DNA from 3 places in the Hydrogenophaga electricum genome. Region 3 is predicted to be linked to each of the others. Evidence: predicted binding sites of a transcription regulator. Region 3 holds the regulator's gene; each other region holds the start of a gene.
The links. Region 3 encodes sigma-54, which starts transcription at its own class of promoters, with help from an activator protein. Its sites were predicted from a motif close to TGGCANGNAANCTGCTTT; they were not measured.
Positions count from the first base shown of each region.

Region 1: QQK43_RS10375 (GTP cyclohydrolase II) is a predicted target of sigma-54. The motif match lies at 2,523-2,540, and genes of this name have one in related genera.
Region 2: QQK43_RS12575 (urease subunit gamma) is a predicted target of sigma-54. The motif match lies at 4,174-4,191, and genes of this name have one in related genera.

Region 1 covers NZ_BSPB01000013.1:86,562-94,128, reverse strand. The annotation lists gene cydB (cytochrome d ubiquinol oxidase subunit II) at 1-651, shown strand, start outside; gene cydX (cytochrome bd-I oxidase subunit CydX) at 680-799, shown strand; cobalamin riboswitch at 843-1,049, shown strand; gene QQK43_RS10385 (acyl-CoA thioesterase) at 1,211-1,990, shown strand; gene QQK43_RS10380 (hypothetical protein) at 1,995-2,468, shown strand; gene QQK43_RS10375 (GTP cyclohydrolase II) at 2,621-3,937, shown strand; gene QQK43_RS10370 (URC4/urg3 family protein) at 3,940-5,178, shown strand; gene upp (uracil phosphoribosyltransferase) at 5,209-5,838, shown strand; gene QQK43_RS10360 (BMP family protein) at 5,912-6,913, shown strand; gene QQK43_RS10355 (5'-methylthioadenosine/S-adenosylhomocysteine nucleosidase) at 6,953-7,567, shown strand, end outside.
Region 2 covers NZ_BSPB01000019.1:21,076-28,642, forward strand. The annotation lists gene QQK43_RS12565 (response regulator) at 1-557, opposite strand, end outside; gene QQK43_RS12570 (hybrid sensor histidine kinase/response regulator) at 592-4,125, opposite strand; gene QQK43_RS12575 (urease subunit gamma) at 4,238-4,540, shown strand; gene QQK43_RS12580 (HupE/UreJ family protein) at 4,666-5,268, shown strand; gene QQK43_RS12585 (urease subunit beta) at 5,279-5,584, shown strand; gene ureC (urease subunit alpha) at 5,605-7,323, shown strand; gene ureE (urease accessory protein UreE) at 7,343-7,567, shown strand, end outside.
Region 3 covers NZ_BSPB01000021.1:22,015-29,581, forward strand. The annotation lists gene norR (nitric oxide reductase transcriptional regulator NorR) at 1-1,083, opposite strand, end outside; gene ytfE (iron-sulfur cluster repair protein YtfE) at 1,231-1,911, shown strand; gene QQK43_RS13320 (nitric-oxide reductase large subunit) at 1,927-4,281, shown strand; gene QQK43_RS13325 (RNA polymerase factor sigma-54) at 4,344-5,951, opposite strand; gene lptB (LPS export ABC transporter ATP-binding protein) at 6,036-6,785, opposite strand; gene lptA (lipopolysaccharide transport periplasmic protein LptA) at 6,809-7,441, opposite strand; gene QQK43_RS13340 (thiol:disulfide interchange protein DsbA/DsbL) at 7,562-7,567, opposite strand, start outside.

The DNA of each region.
Region 1 (7,567 bases), on a different contig from region 3:
CTGCTCAACCCGTATGCGGTGCTGTGCGGTCTGGTGTCGGTGACGATGCTGGTCATGCACGGCGGCGCCTGGCTGACGCTCAAGACCGAAGGCACCGTGGCCGAGCGGGCACGCCGCTTCGCCTCGCTGGCGGCCCTGGGCACCCTGGTGCTGTACGCGCTGGCCGGGTGGCTGCTGTGGGCCTTCGTGGCCGGCTACCAGTTGAGCAGCCCGCACCTGGCCAATGGCCCGTCCAATCCGCTGCTCAAGACCGTGACCGCCGGCGTGGCGGGCGCCTGGTTCAGCAACTACCAGCAGCACCCCTGGACCCTGCTGGCTCCGGCGCTGGGCTTTGCCGGCACGCTGGCGGCGCTGCTGGGTCTGCGCGCGCGCTGGGAAGGCCTCACGGTGGTGTTCAGCGGGCTGGGCATCGCCGGCATCATCCTGAGCGTGGGCGCGTCGATGTTCCCCTTCATCGTGCCTTCGTCGATCGACCTGCGCTCGGCGCTGATGGTCTGGGACGCTTCGTCGAGCCACAAGACCCTGTTCATCATGCTGGTGTGCGCGGTGATCTTCGTGCCGCTGATCCTGGCTTACACGAGCTGGGTGTACCGCGTCATGTGGGGCAAGGTGCGCACCCGCGACATCACCCATGGCGACCACGCCTACTGATTCCACCAGACCCTGAAAGGACATCCTCATGTGGTACTTCGCCTGGATCCTCGGCCTGTTGCTGGCCGCCGCTTTTGCCGTGCTCAACGCCATGTGGTACGAACTGATCGACGACGAGGCCGCGAAAAAGCGCGCGCCGCAGCGCTGACCGACCCCCGGGGCCGGCCCGCCCGGCGGCACAGGGCGGCCGTATACTGCGCCGGCCCCGCGGTTTCTTGCCCCACCGCAAGAATGAAAAGGGAACGACAGAACGGTTGATCACCAACCCAGTCTGTGGCTGCCCCCGCAACTGTGATCGGCGAGTCCGCTGCCCTCCACGCCACTGGCTTCGTGCCGGGAAGGCTGGCAGCGGATGACGACCCGAGAGCCAGGAGACCTGCCACGGGGCGGTGTGTGTGTCTGTGCCTGGGCGGGGTGTCCCGGAGCGGGACCGTTCCGCGTGGCAAACCCTTGTCTACCGCTGCCGTGGCGCTCCGTGCCGCGGGCATCCGGGCGGGCTCGCGCGCGGAGGCCGTCTTGCGATCGGTGTGCGCTTCGCCTCCTTCAACGGAGGTCTGTCTTGTCCGAATCTGTCGTTTTCCCGGCGCCCGCATCCGCGGCGGCGCTGCCCACCCCCCTGGTCGTGGTCGACCTGGTGTGGCCCGACCAATCCAACCACCACGGCACGCTGTTCGGCGGTGCGGCGCTGGCCATGCTCGACCGCCTGGCGTTCATCATGGGCAGCAAGGCGCTGCGCGGCGCGGTGGTCACCGCCGCCGTGGGGCGCCTGGACTTCGCGTCGCCCGCGCCGGCCGGTTTTGCGGTCGAATGCCAGGCCCGCGTGCTGCAGCGCGGCCGCCGGTCGGCCACCGTGGAAGCCAGTCTGACGGCCGAAGACCTGCTCAGCGGCGAGCGGGTGCACTGCCTGCGCGGCGAATTCGTGATGGTGCGCCAGGCCGGGACCGAACCGGCCACCGCCATCGCGCCGGAGGCGGCGGACGGTCCGGCCGATGGCGCCTCGCCGGCGGGCTGGGCACGGGTGGCCGAAATCGTGTTCCCGGGCCATGCCAACCACCGTGGCGTGCTGCACGGCGGGCCGGCCATGGCCTGGATGGCCAAGGCCGGGTTCGTTGCGGCCACGCGGCAGGTGCGGCGCAGCGTGGTGATGGCCGCGAGCGAACGCATGGACTTCGTCGCCCCCGCCGTCGTTGGCGATGTGGTCGAGGTCACGGCGCGCGTGACGGGCACCGGCCAGCGTTCGGTGCGGGTGCAGGTCGAGCTCTGGGCCGAGTCGCCGGTCACCGGGGCGCGCCACCGCTGCACATCGGCGGAGCTGGTCTATGTGGCGGTCGACGCTTGAGCTCGTGCCGCTGTCAGCGGAGGACCGCCGCGCGCTGGCGGTGCACCTGCTGGCCCTGGACACCGACGACCGGTACGCCCGCTTCGGTTGCACGCTGGGCGACGCCGCGCTGCGGAACTGGGTGCGCGGCATTTCCTGGCCGGCCCAGCGCTGGTGGGGCTGGCGCCGGCGAACCGGAGCAGGCCTGCTGGCCGCCCTGCAACTGGTGCCCACGGCCGAACCCGGGGCCTGGGAGCTGGCGCTGAGCGTGCAGCGGCCCGTGCGCCGCCTCGGGCTCGGCACGGCCTTGCTGTCGGCCGCGGTCTGCCGGGCCGACACCGAACTGCACTGCCTGCTGGGCCACCACGGGCATGGGGCACTGGTGGCGATGGGGCGGCGGCTGGGGTATGGCGTGCAGCTGTCCGGACAGCCGCCCCGTGTCCGCCTGCAGGTGGGTACCCGGGGGGCGCCAGGGGAAGCTGAAATGGGGCAGGGCTGAAACGGTCGCTCCGCGCAAGGTGCACCGCATTGGGGCAAATCCGCTGTCGACGTGTGGCATGGTTTTTGTTACGGTTTTGACCAGTTGGTCCAAAAAACCGGCTCATACCGGCACCCCGTGTCCCCCTGCGCCTTTTTCTGAGGAGGCCTTTCATGTCTGAAGACGCCGCTCCCGCCGTGGCCCCGGCCGCGCTGCCGCCATCGGCCCAGTCGCCGCACCCGCGCCACATCCGGCTCACCTCGCATTCGGGCGGCTTCGGCGCCCTGCCCATCCGGTGGGGCGCGGTGACGGCGCGCGAGCGCGGGCCGCTGGTGGGCACCACCACCAACCGCGCGCACCGCAACGTGATCGGCACGCACAGTGGCAGCTACAGCGTCTACCGGGCGCTGGCCGTGGCGGCGGGCGCGCTCAGTCGCGAGCACAAGGCCGACCTGACGAACACCGCGCCGACCGACGTGATCGGGCCCTACCCGCAGTGGGCCGACCCGGGCAAGATCGTCAGCATGGACCCCTGGGGCGCCGAGGTGGCGCGCGAATACGCCACCGAACTGGCGGCGGGCTACGACATCCGCCCCACCATCGCGGTGACCAAGGCGCACGTGATCCTGCCCGAGGTGATCGAGGCGGTGCAGAAAGGGCGCCTCAAGCCCGACGGCAAGCTGCTGCTCGAAGGCGGCGCGGCGCTGGTGACCAAGGTGGCGGTCGAGCCCGTGTGGTACCTGCCCGAGGTCGCCAAACGTTTCGGCTGTTCCGAAACCGATCTGCGCCGCGTGCTGTTCGAAGAAACCGGCGGCATGTACCCCGAACTCGTCACGCGGTCCGACCTGGACGTGTTCCTGCCGCCCATCGGCGGGCAGACCGTCTACATCTTTGGCGACCCGCGCGATCTGGCCAACCCCGAGGTGGAACTGACCGCACGCGTGCACGACGAGTGCAACGGCTCCGACGTGTTCGGCTCCGACATCTGCACCTGCCGGCCCTACCTCACGCACGCCATCGAAGAGTGCATTCTGGGCGCGCAGGCCCAGGAGGCTGGTGGCCGTGGCGGCGTGGGCCTGGTGGCCTATTCGCGCAAGGAAGGCCGGGCGCTGGGCGAGGTGACCAAGTTCCTGGTCTACAACGCGCGCAAGCGCCAGGTCGGCGGCGACACGGCCGACCAGTACTTCGCCCGCACCGAATGCGTGGCCGGCGTGCAGGACATGCGCTTCCAGGAGCTCATGCCCGACGTGCTGCACTGGCTGGGCATCCGCAAGATCCACCGGCTGGTGTCGATGAGCAACATGAAGTACGACGCGATCACCGGCTCGGGCATCGAGGTCGGCGTGCGCGTGAACATCCCGGACGAACTCATCCCGGCCGATGCGCGCGTGGAGATGGACGCCAAGATGGCGGCCGGCTACTTCACCCCCGGCGCCGTGCCCGATGCCGAGGAGCTCAAGAAGGCCAAGGGCCGGGGGCTGGACGCGTGAGCATGGCCGACACCGACACCACCACTGCGGCGGGCGCGGCGCAGGCGCTGCGTGCCACCACCGCCATCCGCGAACGCGCCCATGCCTTGCTGGCGCTGGCGCGGCGCGGCGAATCGGCGTTTTTTGCCATCCACGACGGCGCCCTGCCGGAGGCGGCGCGCACCGTGGCCGAGGTCACGCGTTCGCGCTACCCGGACCTGCGCATTCCGTACCACAGCCGCTGGCGCCACTTCGAGGCCGGCGGGGTGGACCGCGCCGGCCAGCTGGATGTGCTGCTGGGTGCGGTGCCGGCTGCGGCGCGCGCGCGGGCACAGATCGACCTGGCGCTGGTGAGCGTGCTGCTCGATGCCGGTGCGGGCGCGGCCTGGGGCTACCAGGAGGCCGGCAGCGGCCAGCGCTTTACCCGCTCCGAAGGCCTGGGCGTGGCCAGCTTCCACGCCTTCGTGGCAGGGCTGTTCTCCAGCGATCCCGAACAGCCGCTGCGCGCGGATGCGGCCGGCTTGCGCGCCGTGACCGCCGAACGGCTCGGGGCGGCTTTCCAGGTGGGGGCCGACAACCCGCTGATCGGGCTGGAAGGGCGCGCCGCGCTGCTGCGCCGCCTGGGCGAGGTGCTGGCGGCGCAGCCCGGCAGCTTCGGCCCGCTGGGCCGGCCGGGCGGGCTGTTCGATGCGCTGGTGGGGACCGAGCGGCGGGCCATCGAGGCGCACGACGTGCTGCAGGCGCTGCTGGACACGCTGTCGGACATCTGGCCGGCGCAGAACGCCATCGACGGCGTGTCGCTGGGCGATTGCTGGCCGCACCCGGCCGTGCAGGGCCCGGGGCTCACGCGCGGCTGGATGCCGTTCCACAAGCTGTCGCAGTGGCTGACCTATTCGCTGCTGGAGCCCTTCGAATGGGCGGGCGTGGCGGTGCAGGGGCTCGATGCCCTGACCGGCCTGCCCGAATACCGCAACGGCGGTCTGCTGCTCGACGCCGGCGTGCTTCAGCCCCTGCCGCCCGATGCCACCACCCGCACCTGGCAGGTGGGCGATCCCTTCATCGTGGAATGGCGCGCGCTCACGGTGGCCCTGCTCGACGAGCTGGCCCCGCTGGTGCGCGGCGAACTGCGGCTGACCCCGGACCGCCTGCCCCTGGCCTGCGTGCTCGAAGGCGGCACCTGGGCGGCCGGCCGCGTGCTGGCACAACGTTTGCGAGGCGGTCTGCCGCCTCTGGCCATCGACAGCGATGGCACGGTTTTCTGAACATTTCTCCCGACCCGAGAGGCCTTCACCATGAGCAATGTCCACGTCATCGATCATCCCCTGGTGCAGCACAAGCTCACGCTCATGCGCCGCAGGGACGCCAGCACCAACAGCTTCCGCCGCCTGCTGGGCGAGCTGGCCATGCTCATGACCTACGAGGTCACGCGCGACCTGCCGCTGCAGGACATCGAGGTCGAAACCCCGCTGGAACTCACCACCGGCAAGGTCATGGACGGCAAGAAGCTGGTCTTCGTGTCCATCCTGCGTGCGGGCACCGGCATCCTGGACGGCATGCTCAGCGTGGTGCCCGGCGCGCGCGTGGGCCACATCGGCCTGTACCGCGACCCCAAGACGTTGACCGCCGTCGAGTACTACTTCAAGATGCCTGGCGAGATGCAGGAGCGCGACATCGTCGTGGTCGACCCGATGCTGGCCACCGGCAATTCGGCCGTGGCGGCGGTGGACCGGCTCAAGGAACTGGGCCCGAAATCCATCAAGTTCGTCTGCCTGCTGGCCGCACCCGAAGGCGTGGCCACGCTGCAGCAGGCCCACCCCGACGTGCCGATCTACACCGCCGCGATCGACCGCGAACTCGACAGCCACGGCTACATCCTGCCGGGCCTGGGCGACGCGGGCGACCGCATCTTCGGCACCCAATGAGGGCTGCGTTCCCGGCCAGCGTTTTCCGGTTTTCCGTCCCGCCATCCTCCACCCCTTCGCAGGAGTTCCCGCCATGCCGTTCCCCGCTCTCCCACGCCGTCACCTGATGGCCCTGGCCGCCGCCCTGGCGGTTGCCGCGCCCGGCTTCGCCCAGGCCCAGGCCAAGCTCAAGGTGGCCGCCATCTACACCGTGCCGTTCGAGCAGCAGTGGGTCAGCCGCATCCACAAGGCGCTCAAGGCCGCCGAGGCGCGGGGCGAGATCGAATACAAGGCCAGCGAGAACGTGGCCAACGCCGACTACGAGCGCGTCATGCGCGAGTACGCCACGGGCGGCAACCAGCTCATCGTCGGCGAGGCCTTCGCGGTGGAGACGGCGGCGCGCAAGGTCGCCAAGGACTTCCCCAAGACCTCGTTCCTGCTGGGTTCCTCGGGCAAGCCGCAGGCGCCCAACTTCAGCGTCTTCGACAACTACATCCAGGAGCCGGCCTACCTCAGCGGCATGATCGCCGGCGGCATGACCAAGAGCGGCAAGATCGGCATGGTCGGCGGCTTCCCGATCCCCGAGGTCAACCGCCTGATGCACGCCTTCATGGCCGGCGCCAAGGAAACCAACCCGAAGGTCGAGTTCACGGTGACCTTCATCAACAGCTGGTTCGACCCGCCCAAGGCCAAGGAAGCGGCGTTCGCCATGATCGACAAGGGGGCCGACGTGCTGTACGCCGAACGTTTTGGCGTCAGCGACGCGGCCAAGGAGCGCAAGGTGCTGGCCATCGGCAACGTGATCGACACCCAGGCCGACTACCCCGACACCGTGGTGGCCTCGGCCCTGTGGCACATGGAGCCCAGCATCGACGCGGCCATCAAGGCGGTCAAGGCCGGCGCTTTCAAGGCCGAGGACTACGGCCCGTATTCGATGATGAAGCACAAGGGCAGCAGCCTGGCGCCGCTGGGCACGTTCGAGAAGAAGGTGCCGGCCGACATCGTGGCCAAGGTCAAGGCCAAGGAAGCCGACATCCTGGCGGGCAAGTTCACCGTGAAGGTGGACGACACCCAGCCCAAGTCCACAACCAAATGACCTGACCGACCTGACCGGTCGCCAGGAAGGGAACTGCCCATGAATGTCTGGAAACACTGCCGCACCGCAGGCGCGGCCTGCGCCCTCGGGGTTGGGCTGTTGCTCGGGGGCTGTGCCGGCCCCGGGCCGCAGTCGGCCACGGCCGCGATGCCTGCCAAGGCCGCCACCGCGGCCGCCCGCCTGGACAACACCCCGCGTGTGGCGGTGCTCTCGGCCTTTGCGCCCGAGCTGACGCTGCTGCGCCGCCAACTGGCCGATCCGGTCACCCACCAGGTGCAGGGCGTGGAATTCACCACCGGCGTGCTGGCCGGTCGGCCGGTGGTGCTGTTCCTCTCGGGCATCAGCATGGTCAACGCCGCCATGAACACGCAGCGTGTGCTCGACCGCTTCAACGTGCAGGCGCTGGTGTTCAGCGGCATCGCCGGCGGCGTGAACCCGGGCCTGCACATCGGCGACGTGTCGGTGCCGCAGCAATGGGGCCAGTACCTGGAGGTGCTGATCGCGCGCGAAACCGCGCCGGGCCGCTATACGGCGCCGCCCTTCATGAAGGACGCCATGCATCCCAACTACGGCATGTTCTTCCCGCGCACGGTCGAGGTGGTGACGGTGCAGCAGCCCCAGGTGCACCGCAAGTTCTGGTTCGAGGTCGACCCC
Region 2 (7,567 bases), on a different contig from region 3:
CGCAGCAGCAGGTCGCGCGCCAGCGGGGTCTGCCACATCAGGCGGCCGTCGCGTGCGCGCACGGTGATGGTGGCGTAGCCGAAGGCGTCGAGCGCGTTGCGCGCCTGGCTGCGTTCGACCGCGCCCTGGCGCAGGTGGCGCGCCTGCGCCAGGTGCACGCCCATGCGCGCGATCACTTCGCGCGGCTTGATGGGTTTGGTCACGTAGTCCACACCGCCGGCGCCGAGCGCGGCCACCAGATGTTCGGTCTCGGTGAGCCCGGTCATGAAGATGATGGGAATGGGCGCGGTGCGCGGGTCGGCCTTGAGCCGGCGCGCGACCTCGAAGCCGTCGATACCGGGCATGACGGCGTCGAGCAGGATGACGTCGGGCCGCGCCTGCTGCGCACGCCGCACGGCGGCTTCGCCGTCGAGCGCGACCAGCACCGCAAAACCCGCGTCATCGAGCGCGTCGTGCAGCGGCGCGACGTTGTCGGGCACGTCGTCGACGATGAGCACCACCAGGCGGGATTCCGGCACCAGCACCACAGGCGGTGCCAGCGGATCGGCCGGGGACATGTCGGGGGAAGGAGGGTCGCTCGCGGCCATGGGGTCAGCTCGGTTCGGTCGGCAGGCGCGATGGTACGCCCGCCTGCAGCAGGCGCTGCTCGATGGCTTCGAAGCGGAATTCGCGCGCCATGGTGCGGATGCCCTGCGCGAAATCGGCTTGCTCGGGGTGCTGGCGCACCCAGTCGTCCAGCCATTGCACGATGCCTTTGTAGTAGCCCAGGCGCACCAGATCGAGCAGCGGCAGCAGGGCCTGGGCGTCGCCTGCGGCCCAGGCCGGCGCTTCGGACGCCAGCGGCGCGCGGGCGGGAACGGGTGTGGGCGCAGGCGCCTCGGCCTGCACCGGGTGCTGCCATTCCAGCCGCAACTGCTGGCCCAGCCAGAGCAGCAGGTCGTCGCGCCGCACGGGTTTGACGAAAAAGTCAGTGGGTGCCGCCTCTTCGGTTTCGGCCTGCAGACCTTTGTCGAAGGCGTTGGCCGACACGATGGCGGTGGGCACCGCACCCCAGCCACCGGCGCGCAGACGGCGCAGCGTTTCCCAGCCGTCGATGCCGGGCATGGCCAGGTCCATGAAGATCGCGTCGGGCGCCTGGGCACCGCCGGGCTGCACGCCCTCCAGCAGGGCCAGTGCGTCGTGGCCGTTGGTGGCCAGCATCACCTCGAACCCGAGCGGGCGCAACCAGTTGGCCAGCAGTTCGCGGTCGCTTTCTTCGTTGTCGACCACCAGCACCCGGCGGCGCGCGCCGGCATACCCGGTGACCGGCAGCGTGGGGCGCACGCGCCGCGCCGCCACGCCCTGCAGCGCCGGCAGGAACAGTCGCACGGTGAACACGGTGCCCGCGCCGGGTTGGCTGCGCACCGTCATCTCGCCGCCCATGAGGTCGGTGAGCATCTTGGCGATGGTCAGGCCCAGCCCGGTCCCGCCCTCGGGCCCGGCCGCGGCCACCGCGCCCTGCCCGCGCGCGAAGGGCTCGAAGATGCGTTCCATGTCGGCCGCGCTCATGCCCGGGCCGGTGTCGTGCACCTCGAAATGCGCCATCTCGCGCGCATGGCGCACGCGCAGGCGCACCTCGCCCAGGCCGGTGAACTTCACCGCGTTGCCCAGCAGGTTGATGAGGATCTGGCGCAGGCGCTTTTCGTCGGCCCGCACCGCCAGCGGCAGGTCGGCCGGCGCGTCGAACACGAAGCGCAAGCCCTTGGCGGCAGCCTGCAGCTCGAACATGCTGGCCACCTCGCGAACCACGTCGGCAAAGGCCATGGGGCGCACGTCCAGCGCCAGCCGGCCCGACTCGATGCGGGCGATGTCGAGCGTGCCGTCGATGAGCGAGAGCAGGTGCTCGCCCCCGCGGTGAATGACGCGGATGGCCTGTGCCTGGTGCTGCGGCAGATCGGTGTCTTCCTGCAGCAACTGGGCGTAGCCAAGGATGCTGTTGAGCGGCGTGCGCAACTCGTGGCTGATGGTGCTGATGTAGCGGCTCTTGGCCTGGTTGGCCTGCTCGGCGGCGCGGCGCGCCTGCTGCAGGGCCTCGTCGGTGCGGCGGTGCGACTCGATCTCCTGCATCAGCAATCGGGTCTGGCGGTTCGACTCTTCCTGCGCCACCTCGCGGCTCTTGTGCGCCAGCACCAGCCACCAGGCCACGATGCCCGCGATCAGCAGCAGCACCGCGTACACATGCAGAAAGCCGGCGCGCAGCGCGGCGTCGACCAGGCCGGCCACCGCCTGGGTCTCCAGCGCCTGCGTCTGCTGGCGGTACAGCAGGGCCAGCACGGCCGCCAGCAGCGGCGCCATCACCAGCATGATCAGCAGGTAGTGCGCCAGCCCGGCGCGCAGGTACGGCCACACGCGCTGCGGCAGCAGCATGCGCAGCGCCCCCTGCCACTGCACCGAGAGGCGCGCGTGGGGTTTGCACAGGTCGCCGCAGCGCGCGTCGAGCGAACAGCACAGCGAGCAGATGGCGCCCTGGTAGGCCGGGCAGTGCGCCATGTCGGGGCCTTCGTAGTCCCGTTCACAAATCACGCACTTCAGCACGCCCAGCCGCCGATAGCCGCCCTCCTCGATGGAGGTCGGAGCGTGGGGGCCCTCTCCTCTGGCGATGTAGTAGCGCCCCTTCGTCGCCCACGCGATCAGCGGCGCCGTCACCAGCGCGGTCACCATCGCGATCACCGCCGAAAACGCCTGCGCCATCGCCCCCATCAACCCCAGGTAGGCCGCCACCGACAGCAGCGAGGCCAGCACCATCGCCCCGACGCCCACGGGGTTGATGTCGTAGAGGTAGGCGCGCTTGAACTCGATGCCCTTGGGGCTCCAGCCCAGCGGCTTGTTGATGACCAGGTCGGCCACCACGGCCATGATCCAGGCGATGGCGAGGTTGCTGTAGAGCCCGAGCACCTCGCCCAGCGCCTGGAACACGTTCATCTCCATCAGCATGAAGGCGATCAGCGTGTTGAACACCACCCAGACCACCCGGCCCGGGTGGCTGTGCGTCAGGCGCGAAAAGAAGTTGCTCCAGGCCAGCGAGCCGGCGTAGGCGTTGGTGACGTTGATCTTGAGCTGCGAGACCACCACGAACAGCGCCGTGGCCGCCACCGCCCAGCCGTAGGGCAGCACGTATTCGTAGGCCGCCAGGTACATCTGGTTCGGGTCCACCGCGTGTTCGGGCGAGACCATGTGCGACAGCGCCAGCCAGGCCAGCAGCGCGCCTCCCAGCATCTTGAGCACGCCCAGGATCACCCAGCCCGGCCCGCCGGCCAGCACCCCGGCCCACCAGCGCCAGTGCTGGCCCGGCCGGGGGGCCGGCATGAAACGCAGGTAGTCGGCCTGTTCGCCCATCTGCGTGATGAGCGCGATACCGACGGTGAGCGCTGCACCAAAAAGGTTCCAACGGAAATCTTCACCCACCCCGAATTCACCACCGTAGTGCACGATGCCGGCAAAAGCCCCCGGGTCCATGATCAGCACGGCCGCGAACGGCACGGTCATCATCACCAGCCACAGCGGCTGCGTCCACACCTGGAAGCGGCTGATGGCCGACACCCCGTGCGTGACCAGCGGAATCACCACCACGGCGCAGATCAGGTAACCCCAGGCGGGCGGAATGTCCAGCGCCAGCTCCAGCGCGTAGGCCATGACCGCCGCCTCCAGCGCGAAGAAGATGAAAGTGAAGGTGGCGTAGATCAGCGAGGTGATCGTCGAGCCGATGTACCCGAAGCCCGCGCCACGCGTGAGCAGATCCATGTCGACCCCGTAGCGCGCGGCGTACACACTGATGGGCAGGCCGGCCAGGAAGATGATGAGCCCCGTGGCCAGAATGGCCCAGAAGGCGTTGATGAAGCCGTACTGCACCAGCAGCGTGGCGCCCACCGCTTCGAGGATGAGGAACGAGGCCACGCCGAAAGCCGTGTTCGCCACGCGCCATTCGCTCCACTTGCGGAAACGCTGCGGCGTGTAGCGCAGCGCGTAGTCCTCCATGGTTTCGCTGGCCACCCAACTGTTGTAGTCGCGGCGCACCTTGATGATGCGCTGCGGCGCGTCCACCGGCGCGGGCAAGGGCGTATGGGCGTTTTCAGCAGAGGTGTTCACCTCGAAAATGCTGCAGATTTTGTGCCACGCACCAACAAGGTGCCTTGCAGGCACAGTATTTGCTGAATCGACAGCCTTTGGTCACCCGACGCCCTTTTCCCCGCCGACCGCCATGGAACTGACCCCTCGCGAAAAAGACAAGCTGCTGATCTTCACCGCCGCCCTGCTGGCCGAGCGGCGCCAGGCCCGCGGCCTCAAGCTCAACTACCCCGAAGCCATCGCGCTGATCACCGCCGCCGTGATGGAAGGCGCCCGCGACGGCAAGACCGTGGCCCAGCTCATGAGCGAGGGCCGCACCGTGCTGACGCGCGACGACGTGATGGAGGGCGTGCCCGAGATGATCCCGGACATCCAGGTCGAAGCCACCTTCCCCGACGGCACCAAGCTCGTCACTGTCCACACGCCGATCAGTTGACCCCCCCGCGCCGGGCTTCGCCCGTCACCCCCCAAGGGGGCGATGCGAGTGGCCCGGCAAAGCCGGTTCCACCGCATCCTTGACCCGGACACTTCGTGCCACCGCCTTCTCTGCCGAGGACCTTCATGAAACACACAACACTCGTCAAAACCCTCCTATCCACCGCGCTCGGTACCACCGCCCTCGCCGCCCAGGCCCACACCGGCCACGGCACCAGCAGCCTCCTGGAAGGCCTGGTCCACCCCTTCGGTCCCGACCACCTGCTGGCCATGGTCGCCGTGGGCATCTGGTCCGTCTCGGCCCTGCCCGCGAACAAGGCCTGGCAGGGCCCGGCCACCTTCCTGCTGGCCCTGGTGGCCAGCGCCGTGCTGGGCATGATGGGCCTGACCGTGCCCTACCTGGAACACGCCATCTCGCTGAGCGTGGTGATGTTCGGCGCCATGCTGATCCTGGCGGCCAGGCCCCTGCCGCCCGCCCTGGGTCTGGGCCTGATCGCTGCGGCCGCGTCGCTGCACGGCCTGGCCCACGGTGCCGAAACGCCCGAGACCGGCTTTGCCGGCTACGCGCTCGGCTTCCTGCTGACCACGGCCGTGCTGCACATCGGCGGCGTTGGCATCGGCCTGGCGATCAAGCGCTGGCTGGGCCGGCGCAGTGGTCTGGCGCTGGGCAGCCTGGGCGCCGCGCTCAGCGCCGCTGGCGTCTACCTGTTCAGCCAGTTGGCCGCCTGAGGACATCCCCATGATTCCCGGCGAACTCCTTGTTGACGACGGCGACCATGCCCTCAACCCCGGCCGTGCCGGGCTGACATTGGTGGTGAAGAACACCGCAGACCGCCCGGTGCAGGTCGGCTCGCACTACCACTTTGCCGAGACCAATGCTGCGCTGGCCTTTGACCGCAGCGCCGCGCAGGGCAAGCGGCTGAACATCGCCAGCGGCACCGCGGTGCGCTTCGAGCCCGGGCAACAGCGCACCGTCGAACTGGTGGACTTCGCGGGCGACCGCATCGTGTACGGCTTCCGTGGCCTGACGCAAGGCAAGCTCTGATTTCCAAGGAAAGCCCTGACATGGCCAGCATTCCCAAACGCGCTTACGCCGACATGTTCGGCCCCACCGTCGGCGACCGCGTGCGCCTGGCCGACACCGGCCTGCTGATCGAGGTCGAGAAGGACTACACCCTGGCCGCCGGCGGCTACGGTGAGGAAGTGAAATTCGGCGGCGGCAAGACCATCCGCGACGGCATGGCGCAAAGCCAGCGCACGCGCGCCGAAGGCGCTGTCGACACCGTGCTCACCAACGCGCTCATCGTCGACCACTGGGGCATCGTCAAGGCCGACATCGGTCTCAAGGACGGCCGCATCGTCGCCATCGGCAAGGCCGGCAACCCCGATACCCAACCGGGGGTCGACATCGTCATCGGCCCGGGGACCGAAATCATCAGTTGCGAAGGCAACATCGTCACCGCCGGCGGCATCGACAGCCACATCCACTTCATCTGCCCGCAGCAGGTGGACGAAGCCCTGGCCTCGGGCGTGACCACCATGCTCGGCGGCGGCACCGGCCCGGCCACCGGCACCTTTGCCACCACCTGTACGCCCGGCCCCTGGCACATTGAGCGCATGCTGCAGGCGGCCGACGGCCTGCCGATGAACCTGGGCTTTCTGGGCAAGGGCAACGCCAGCCAGCCCGCACCGCTGCGCGAGCAGATCGATGCCGGCGTGATCGGTCTGAAGCTGCACGAAGACTGGGGCACCACGCCCAGCGCCATCAGCAACTGCCTGGACGTGGCCGAAGAAACCGACACCCAGGTCGCGATCCACTCCGACACGCTCAACGAATCGGGCTTCGTCGAAGACACCATCGCGGCCACCAAAGGCCGCACGCTGTGCGCCTTCCACACCGAAGGGGCTGGCGGCGGCCACGCGCCCGACATCATCCGCGTGGTCGGCGAGGCCAACTTCCTGCCTTCGTCCACCAACCCGACCATGCCCTACACCGTCAACACGCTCGACGAACACGTCGACATGCTGATGGTCTGCCACCACCTGGACGCCGGCATTCCCGAAGACCTGGCCTTTGCCGAGAGCCGCATCCGCCGCGAAACCATCGCCGCCGAAGACATCCTGCACGACCTGGGTGCCATCAGCATCATGAGCAGCGACAGCCAGGCCATGGGCCGCGTCGGCGAGGTGGTGATCCGCACCTGGCAAACGGCCGACAAGATGAAGAACCAGCGTGGCGCGTTGCCCGAAGACAGCAGCCGCAACGACAACTTCCGCGTCAAGCGCTACATCGCCAAGTACACGATCAACCCGGCCATCGCGCACGGCATGTCGCACATCGTCGGCTCGCTCGAAGTCGGCAAGTGGGCCGACCTGGTGATCTGGAAGCCCGCGTTTTTCGGCGTCAAGCCGGCGCTGGTGCTCAAGGGCGGCAGCATCGCGCTGGCCGCCATGGGCGACCCGAACGCCTCCATCCCCACGCCGCAGCCGGTGCACTACCGCCCGCAGTTCGGTGCCTTCGGCGGCGCATTGGCCAAGGGCAGCCTCACCTTCGTGTCGCCTGCCGCGCAGGCGACCGGCGTGGCGCAACGCTACGGCCTGGCCAAGACCACGGTGGCGGTGCAGAACTGCCGCAGCGTCACCAAGGCCAGCATGGTGCACAACAGCTACCTGCCCAAGATGGAGATCGACGCCCAGCGCTACACCGTGCGCGCCGACGGCGTGCTGCTGACCTGCGAGCCCGCCAGCAAACTTCCCATGGCCCAGCGATACTTCCTGTTTTGATAGCAAAACAGGGACATCCATGCAACAAGTCTCCAAGCTCATCCCTCAGGCCCAAGGCCTCGCGGCCGTGCTCGTGCGCCGCGCAGCCACGGTCACGCTGGACTGGGATGTGCGCCAGAAAAGCCGCTTCGACGCCGAATCGTCCGAGGGGCGCCGTGTCGGCGTGTTCCTGCCGCGCGGCACCGTGGTGCGCGGCGGCGACGTGCTGGTCACGCAGGACGGATCGCTGCTGCGGGTGGTCGCG
Region 3 (7,567 bases):
GCCGCGTTCGCGCAGGGGCGGGATCGGGATCGGGTAGACCGAGAGGCGGTGGTAGAGATCGGCGCGGAAGCCGCCGTCGCGCACAAGCTCGCGCAGGCTGCGGTTGGTGGCCGCCACCACGCGCACGTCGACGCGCCGTGGCCGGTCGGCACCCAGGCGCTGAATCTCGCCGTTCTGCAGGGTGCGCAGCAGCTTGGCCTGCACCGCCAGCGGCAGCTCACCGACCTCGTCCAGGAACAGCGTGCCGCCTTCGGCGGCCTCGAAGCGGCCGGGACGATCACTCACCGCACCGGAAAACGCGCCCTTGACGTGCCCGAACAGCTCGCTCTCGGCCAGCGATTCGGGCAGCGCCGCGCAGTTGACATGCACCAGCGAGCGACCGTGGCGGCGCGACAAGCGGTGCAGGCGGTGCGCGAACAGCTCCTTGCCCACCCCGGTTTCGCCCAGCAGCAGCACCGGCAGTTCGGAGTCGGCCACCACCGCCAGTTCGTGCAGCAACCGCGCGATGGCCTCGCTCTGGCCGAGGATGTCACCCTCCTCGCCGACCGGGCGCTCGGCCGTGTCGACGCCGCCCAGTCGCAGTGCGCGCGCCTGGGCCTCCAGCCGCGACATGCGCACCGCCGCCTCGACCAGCGGGCGCAGCGCCTGCAGATCCGCCTGGGCGCGGGCATCGAAGGTGCCCACCCGCAGGGCGTCCAGCGTCAGCGCGCCCCAGGACTCACCCTCAACCGCCACCGGCACGCCCATGCAGTCGTGCACGGGCAGCGGCTCGCCCGCGTGTTCGTCGATCAGGCCGTCGTAGGGATCGGGCAGCGTGCTGTCGTGATGGAAGCAGGTCACGCCCGAGCGGGCCAGGATGGCCGACAGGCGTGGATGCGCCTGCAACTCGAAACGCCTGCCCAACGCGTCGCGCACCAGCCCGTCGACCGCGACCGGGCGCAGATGTTCGGCCTCGCGCTGCAGCAAGGCCACGGCACCACAGCCGAAGTGCTCACGCAGGCTGCTCACCAAGCGCTGCAGGCGCACCGCCGGCGGCAACTCGGCAGCCAGGTCGGTCAGCAGCAGCGACAAGACGGCATCCACGGTTATTTATACCTTTAAAGGGTTGAATCAACCCCAATCAGATGCGGTGATTATGACCATTCATGGCCCCAGCATATTGAATTTGCACGTTTTTTTCCAGGCACACCATTCGCACTGTCCTGAGCATCCCAAGACCTGGAGAACCTCATGGATGCCTTCATCGACCAACCCCTGGGCCAACTGGCCCGCCGCATCGCCGGCGCTACGCGCGTGTTCGACGCCCATGGCCTGGACTTCTGCTGCGGCGGCCGCCACACACTGCGCGAGGCCGCCACCTCGCGCGGGCTCGACCCGCAGCCGATTGCCCAGGCGCTGCAAGCCGTCGCCGCCTTGGGCACGCCCACCGGCGAGCGCGACTGGAACAGCGCCACCCCGACCGAACTGGTCGACCACCTCCTGACCCGCTTCCACGCCGTGCACCGCGAACAGTTGCCCGAGCTGGTGCGGCTGGCGCGCAAAGTGGAGCAGGTTCACGGCGACCGCCCGGACTGCCCCACCGGCCTGGCCGACCACCTCAGCTCCATGCAGCAGGCGCTGGAAAGCCACATGCAGAAGGAAGAGCAGGTGCTGTTCCCGATGTTCGCGCGCGGCCAGGGCACGCTGGCGCGCATGCCCATCGGCGTGATGCGGCGGGAACACGACCACCACGGCGAGTCTTTGCAGCATCTGATGGCGCTGACGCAGGACATCACGCCCCCACGCGGCGCCTGCACCACCTGGCGCGCTCTCTACCTGGGCCTGGCCACCTTCCGCGCCGACCTGATGGTCCACATCCACCTCGAAAACAACGTGCTGTTCGAGCGCTTCGCGCCCGCACTCGCGCACTGAAACCGGAGCACCGACATGGGTCCGTACAAGAAACACTGGTTCGCGCTGATCGGCGTGCTCATCGCGATGTTCTCGCTGCTCGGCTACTTCGGCGCCGACGTCTACCGCTCGGCCCCGCCGATCCCGGCCCAGGTGGCCAGCACCGACGGCCAGGTGCTGTTCGGCCGCGACGACATCCTCGACGGCCAGACGGCGTGGCAGTCGGTGGGCGGCATGCAGTTGGGCTCCATCTGGGGTCACGGCGCCTACCAGGCGCCGGACTGGACGGCCGACTGGCTGCACCGCGAGCTGACGGCCTGGCTGGACCTGGCCGCGCAGGCAGCGCACGGTCAGTCTTTCGCGCAACTCGATACCACCGCCCAGGGCGCCCTGCAAGCACAACTGCGCGCCGAGTACCGCGGCAACGGTGTCGACGCCGCGCAGCGCCTGGTGGTCAGTCCCCGGCGCGCGCAGGCGATGGCCGCCACCGCGGCCTACTACGAGCGCCTGTTCGCCGCCGATCCGGCGCTGCGTGGCACGCGCCAAAGCTACGCCATGAAAGAAGACACCCTGCCCAGCGCCGAGCGGCGCCAGGACCTGACACACTTTTTCTTCTGGACCGCCTGGGCCGCGGCCACCGAACGCCCCGGCTCGGCGGTCACCTACACCAACAACTGGCCGCACGAGCCGCTGATCGGCAACGCCCCCAGCGCCGAGAACGTGGTCTGGTCGGTCGCCAGCGTGGTGATCCTGCTGGCCGGCATCGGTTTCCTGGTGTGGGGCTGGTCCTTCCTGCGCGCGTACGAGGCGCCGCTGCCCACAGCGCCGACACACGACCCCCTGACGCTGAGCGCGCTCACCCCGTCGCAGCGGGCTCTGGGCAAGTACCTTTTCCTGGTGGTGGCCCTGTTCGTGTTTCAGGTCTTCATTGGCGGGTTCACCGCGCACTACACGGTCGAAGGCCAGCACTTCTACGGCATCGACGTGTCGCAGTGGTTTCCCTACGCGCTCACCCGCACCTGGCACATCCAGAGCGCCCTGTTCTGGATCGCCACCGGCTTCCTCGCCGTGGGCCTGTTCCTGGCGCCCGTCATCAACGGCGGCAAGGACCCGAAGTTCCAGAAGCTCGGGGTGGATGTGCTGTTCTGGGCGCTGGTGTTCGTGTGCGTCGGCTCCTTCATCGGTAACTACCTGGCCATCGCGCAGAAGTTGCCACCAGCCTGGAGCTTCTGGCTCGGCCACCAGGGCTACGAATACGTCGACCTCGGGCGCCTGTGGCAGATTCTCAAGTGGGTCGGTATCCTGCTGTGGCTGGTGCTGATGCTGCGCGGCGTGCTGCCGGCGCTGCTGTCAGGAGAGCGCCGGGCCGCCCCAAGCTCTTCTGCTCCCCTTGGGGGACGGGCCGGGCGAAGCCTGGACCTGGGGGCCAACAGTTCTGATGGCGAAGACAAGAACCTGCTCGCCCTGCTGACCGCTTCGGTCGGGGCCATCGGTCTGTTCTATGGCGCCGGCCTGTTCTACGGCGAGCGCACCAGCCTCACGGTGATGGAGTACTGGCGCTGGTGGGTGGTGCACCTGTGGGTCGAAGGTTTCTTCGAGGTCTTCGCCACCGTGGCGCTGGCCTTCGTCTTCAGCAGCATGGGCCTGGTCTCGCGCCCCATGGCCACCACCGCCAGCCTGGCTTCGGCCTCGCTGTTCCTGCTGGGCGGCATTCCGGGCACCTTCCACCACCTGTACTTCGCGGGCACCACCACGCCGGTGATGGCGGTGGGGGCGGCCTTCAGCGCGCTGGAAGTGGTGCCGCTGATCGTGCTGGGCCACGAAGCCTGGGACAACTGGCGCCTGAAGACCCGTGCGCCCTGGATGGACAACCTGCGCTGGCCCCTGATGTGCTTCGTGGCCGTGGCCTTCTGGAACATGCTGGGCGCGGGCGTCTTCGGCTTCATGATCAACCCGCCCATCTCGCTGTACTACGTGCAGGGTCTGAACACCACACCGGTGCATGCACACGCCGCCCTGTTCGGGGTGTACGGCTTCCTGGCACTGGGCTTCACACTGCTGGTGCTGCGTTACCTTCGCCCGCAGTTCGTTTTCAGCCCCGTCCTGATGCCAACCGCGTTCTGGGGCCTCAACGTCGGCCTGGTGCTGATGATCGCCACCAGCCTGCTGCCCATCGGCATCCTGCAGTTCCACGCCAGTGTCAGCGAGGGCCTGTGGTACGCCCGCAGCGAAGCCTTCCTGCAGCAGCCGCTGCTGCAGACGCTGCGCTGGGTGCGCACCTTCGGTGACGTGGTGTTCATCGTTGGCGCCGTGGCCATGGCCTGGCAGGTGGTGTGGGGCCTGGCCAGCCGCGGCGCACCCGCCACCACGCTGCGCACGCGCACTGCCTGAGCACGCACCGAGCGCCCTGCCTGCCAAAACGCCGCCCTTTGGGCGGCGTTTTTTCGGGTCTGTCAGAGCGCCTTGCGCAGATTGGCCGGGGCGATGCGCAGCGCCTCGCGGTACTTGGCCACGGTGCGGCGCGCGCACTCGATGCCCTGCTCCTTGAGCATGTCCGAGAGCTGGTTGTCCGACAGCGGTTTTTTGGTGTCTTCGGCCGAGATGAACTGTTTGATGAGCGCGCGCACCGCGGTGCTCGACGCGTTGCCGCCGGTTTCCGTGCCCAGCGAAGAACCGAAGAAGTACTTCAGCTCGTAGGTGCCGAACGGCGTGGACATGTACTTGGCCGTCGTCACGCGGCTGATGGTCGACTCGTGCAGGCCCAGTTCGTCGGCGATCTCGCGCAGCACCAGCGGGCGCATGGCCAGTTCGCCGTGCATGAAGAAATTGCGCTGGCGCTCGACGATGGCGCTGGACACGCGCAGGATGGTGTCGAAGCGTTGCTGGATGTTCTTGATGAACCAGCGCGCTTCCTGCAGGCGCTGCTGCATCGCCGCGTGGCCGCCTTCGCTGTCGCGCCCTCCGCGCTGGCCCCGCAGCGCGTTGGCGTACACATCGTGCACGCGCAGGCGGGGCATGACGTCGGGATTGAGCACCACCTTGAAGCCGCGCCCGGCACGCAGCACGATCACGTCGGGCACGACGATGTTGCGCTCCACGTCGACAAAGCGCCGCCCCGGCTTGGGTTCAAGCCCGGCAATCAGGCCCAGGGCGGCGCGCACCGTCTCGTCGTCCGCCCCCGTGAGCGCACACAGGCGCTTGATGTCACGCTTGGCCACCAGCTCCAGCGGTTGCTGGCAGATCGCCAGCGCGATGCGGGCTGCCGGGGTGTTGCGCAGTTCCTGGATCTGCAGCCGCAGGCATTCGGCCAGATCGCGCGCCCCCACACCAGCGGGCTCCATCGCCTGCAGCCAGCCCAGCGCGATGCGCAGTTGCTCTTCGGCCTCCTCGGCCTCTTCAAGCGACGGCAAACCGGTGTCGGGATGGGCCAGGCGCCACCACGCGCGGGCCAGATCACCCAGATCGCCATCCAGATAGCCGTCATCGTTCAGCGATTCGATGAGGAAGAACAGCGCGGCCGCGTCGTCGTCCCCGATGCGCAGCATGCGCGCCTGTTCGTGCAGGTGGTCCTGCAGGCTGATCAGGCTGCGCGCCAGCTCGGCCGCGCTGGCGGTTTCGTCGTCGTCCGACGCGCCGTTGCGCGGCGGCGCGTCACCGCCCCATTCGCTGTCATCGGGCGCGATTTCGACCGTGCCGTCGCCTTCCCAGCTTTCTTCCACGGGGGCCGAGCCGTCGAGCCGGCCTTCCAGGTCGTCGGCCGGGGCGCTTTCATCCGAGGCGGACAGGCGCTCGCCCGCCGAAGCGGCGGCGCCATCATCCGCACCGCTCCCCGACTCGCTGAGCTGTTCGCCCGCGCTGACCGGTGCGTCGGTGGCCGACAGGCCAAACTCCTCGCGCTCGGCGCTTTCTTCCGTGCGCTCCAGGAAAGGGTTCTCGTCGAGCATCTGCTCGACTTCCTGCGCCATTTCGAGCGTGGACAGCTGCAGCAACCGGATCGACTGCTGCAGTTGCGGCGTCAGGGCCAGGTGCTGCGAAACCCGCAGGGAGAGCGACTGTTTCATGCCGCCGCCCGCTCCGCATCACGCCATGCCGGGCGCATGCCCGTCGGAAGCTGTCCGCCAGGTCCGGTCATCCGCATGCTGGCCTCACATCCGGAAGTGTTCGCCGAGATACACCCGACGCACGTCGGCGTTCTCGACGATCTCGGCCGTGGTCCCGCTGGCCAGCACCTGGCCATCGCTGATGATGTAGGCGTGGTCGCAGATGCCCAAGGTTTCGCGCACGTTGTGGTCGGTGATCAGGACACCGATGCCCTTGTCCTTGAGGAAAGCGATGATCTGCTGGATTTCGAGCACGGCGATCGGGTCGATACCGGCAAAGGGTTCGTCCAGCAGGATGAAGCGCGGCCGGGTGGCCAGCGCACGCGCGATTTCCACGCGGCGACGCTCCCCACCCGAGAGCGCCGGTGCGGGCGAATCGCGCAAGTGGTCGACCCGCAATTCCTTGAGCAGTTCGTCGAGACGGTCGTTGATATCGACCGCCGACAGCGGCTCGCCGTTCACATCGTGCTGCAGCTCCAGCACCGCGCGCACGTTCTGCGCCACCGTGAGCTTGCGAAAAATCGAGGCTTCCTGCGGCAAATAGCCCAGGCCCAGGCGGGCCCGCCGGTGGATGGGCAGGCGCTCGATGCGCATGCCGTCGAGTTCGATTTCGCCACCGTCGGCCCGCAGCAGGCCCACGATCATGTAGAACGATGTGGTCTTGCCCGCGCCATTGGGGCCCAGCAGACCGACCACCTCGCCCTTGTCGACCGAGAGCGAGACGTTCTTGACCACCTTGCGGCTGCCATAGGCCTTGCGCAAGCCGCGTGCTTCCAGCCGGCTGCGGACCGCCATCGGCGCCGGGGCCTCCGCCGCCGTCACTGCTTCTGCTCGGGAAGGGTGTTGGTGGACCGCAGTTGGGCGGGCGCTGTGGCGGGTGCCGGCTTCGCCTGCTCGTCCGGGATCGGGGTCAGCATGGCCCGCACACGGCCGGAAGGATTGGACGCGGTGGCGGCAGCGCCGCCCTTGACGGTGTAGACCTCGGTGGCGCTGCTGTAGGTAATCTGGGTGCCCGAGCTCTCGTCGTTGAGCTGGGTGCCCCGGTAACGGCGCATCACCGCCTTGCCGGTGAACACCACGGTTTCGGAGGCGCTTTCGTATTCGATGCGCTCGCCCTCACCCTCGATCCATTCGTCCACGCCTTCGCGTTTCTGCCGGAAGAAAGCCAAGGCATTCGGTCCCCCGACGAGCAGACCGAACTGGTTGCCCTGCGGGTCCTGGCGCACCTCCATGCGCGCACCGCGCATGATGATCGTGCCCTTGGTGGCCACCACCTTGCCGGTGAACACGCTCAGTTGCTTAGCATCTTCATAGCGCAGGCTGTCGGCCTCGATGTTCAACGGCTTGTCCTTGTCGGCCAACTCCGCATGCACGGCGCCCACGGGCAACGCGCAGGCCAAGGCCAGCAACAGGGAGCGGATCGGGAAGCGGGGGTTTTGAAGCACGGGCATGGCAGGTGAGGGCACGAAACTTGCATTCATTGTAGCCTTCACCGGCCGGCGTTCGGCGCGCATGGCCGAACAAATTGCGGGGCCTTTGACCGGCCCCGCCACCAGGTGACCCAAACCCGGTCAGCC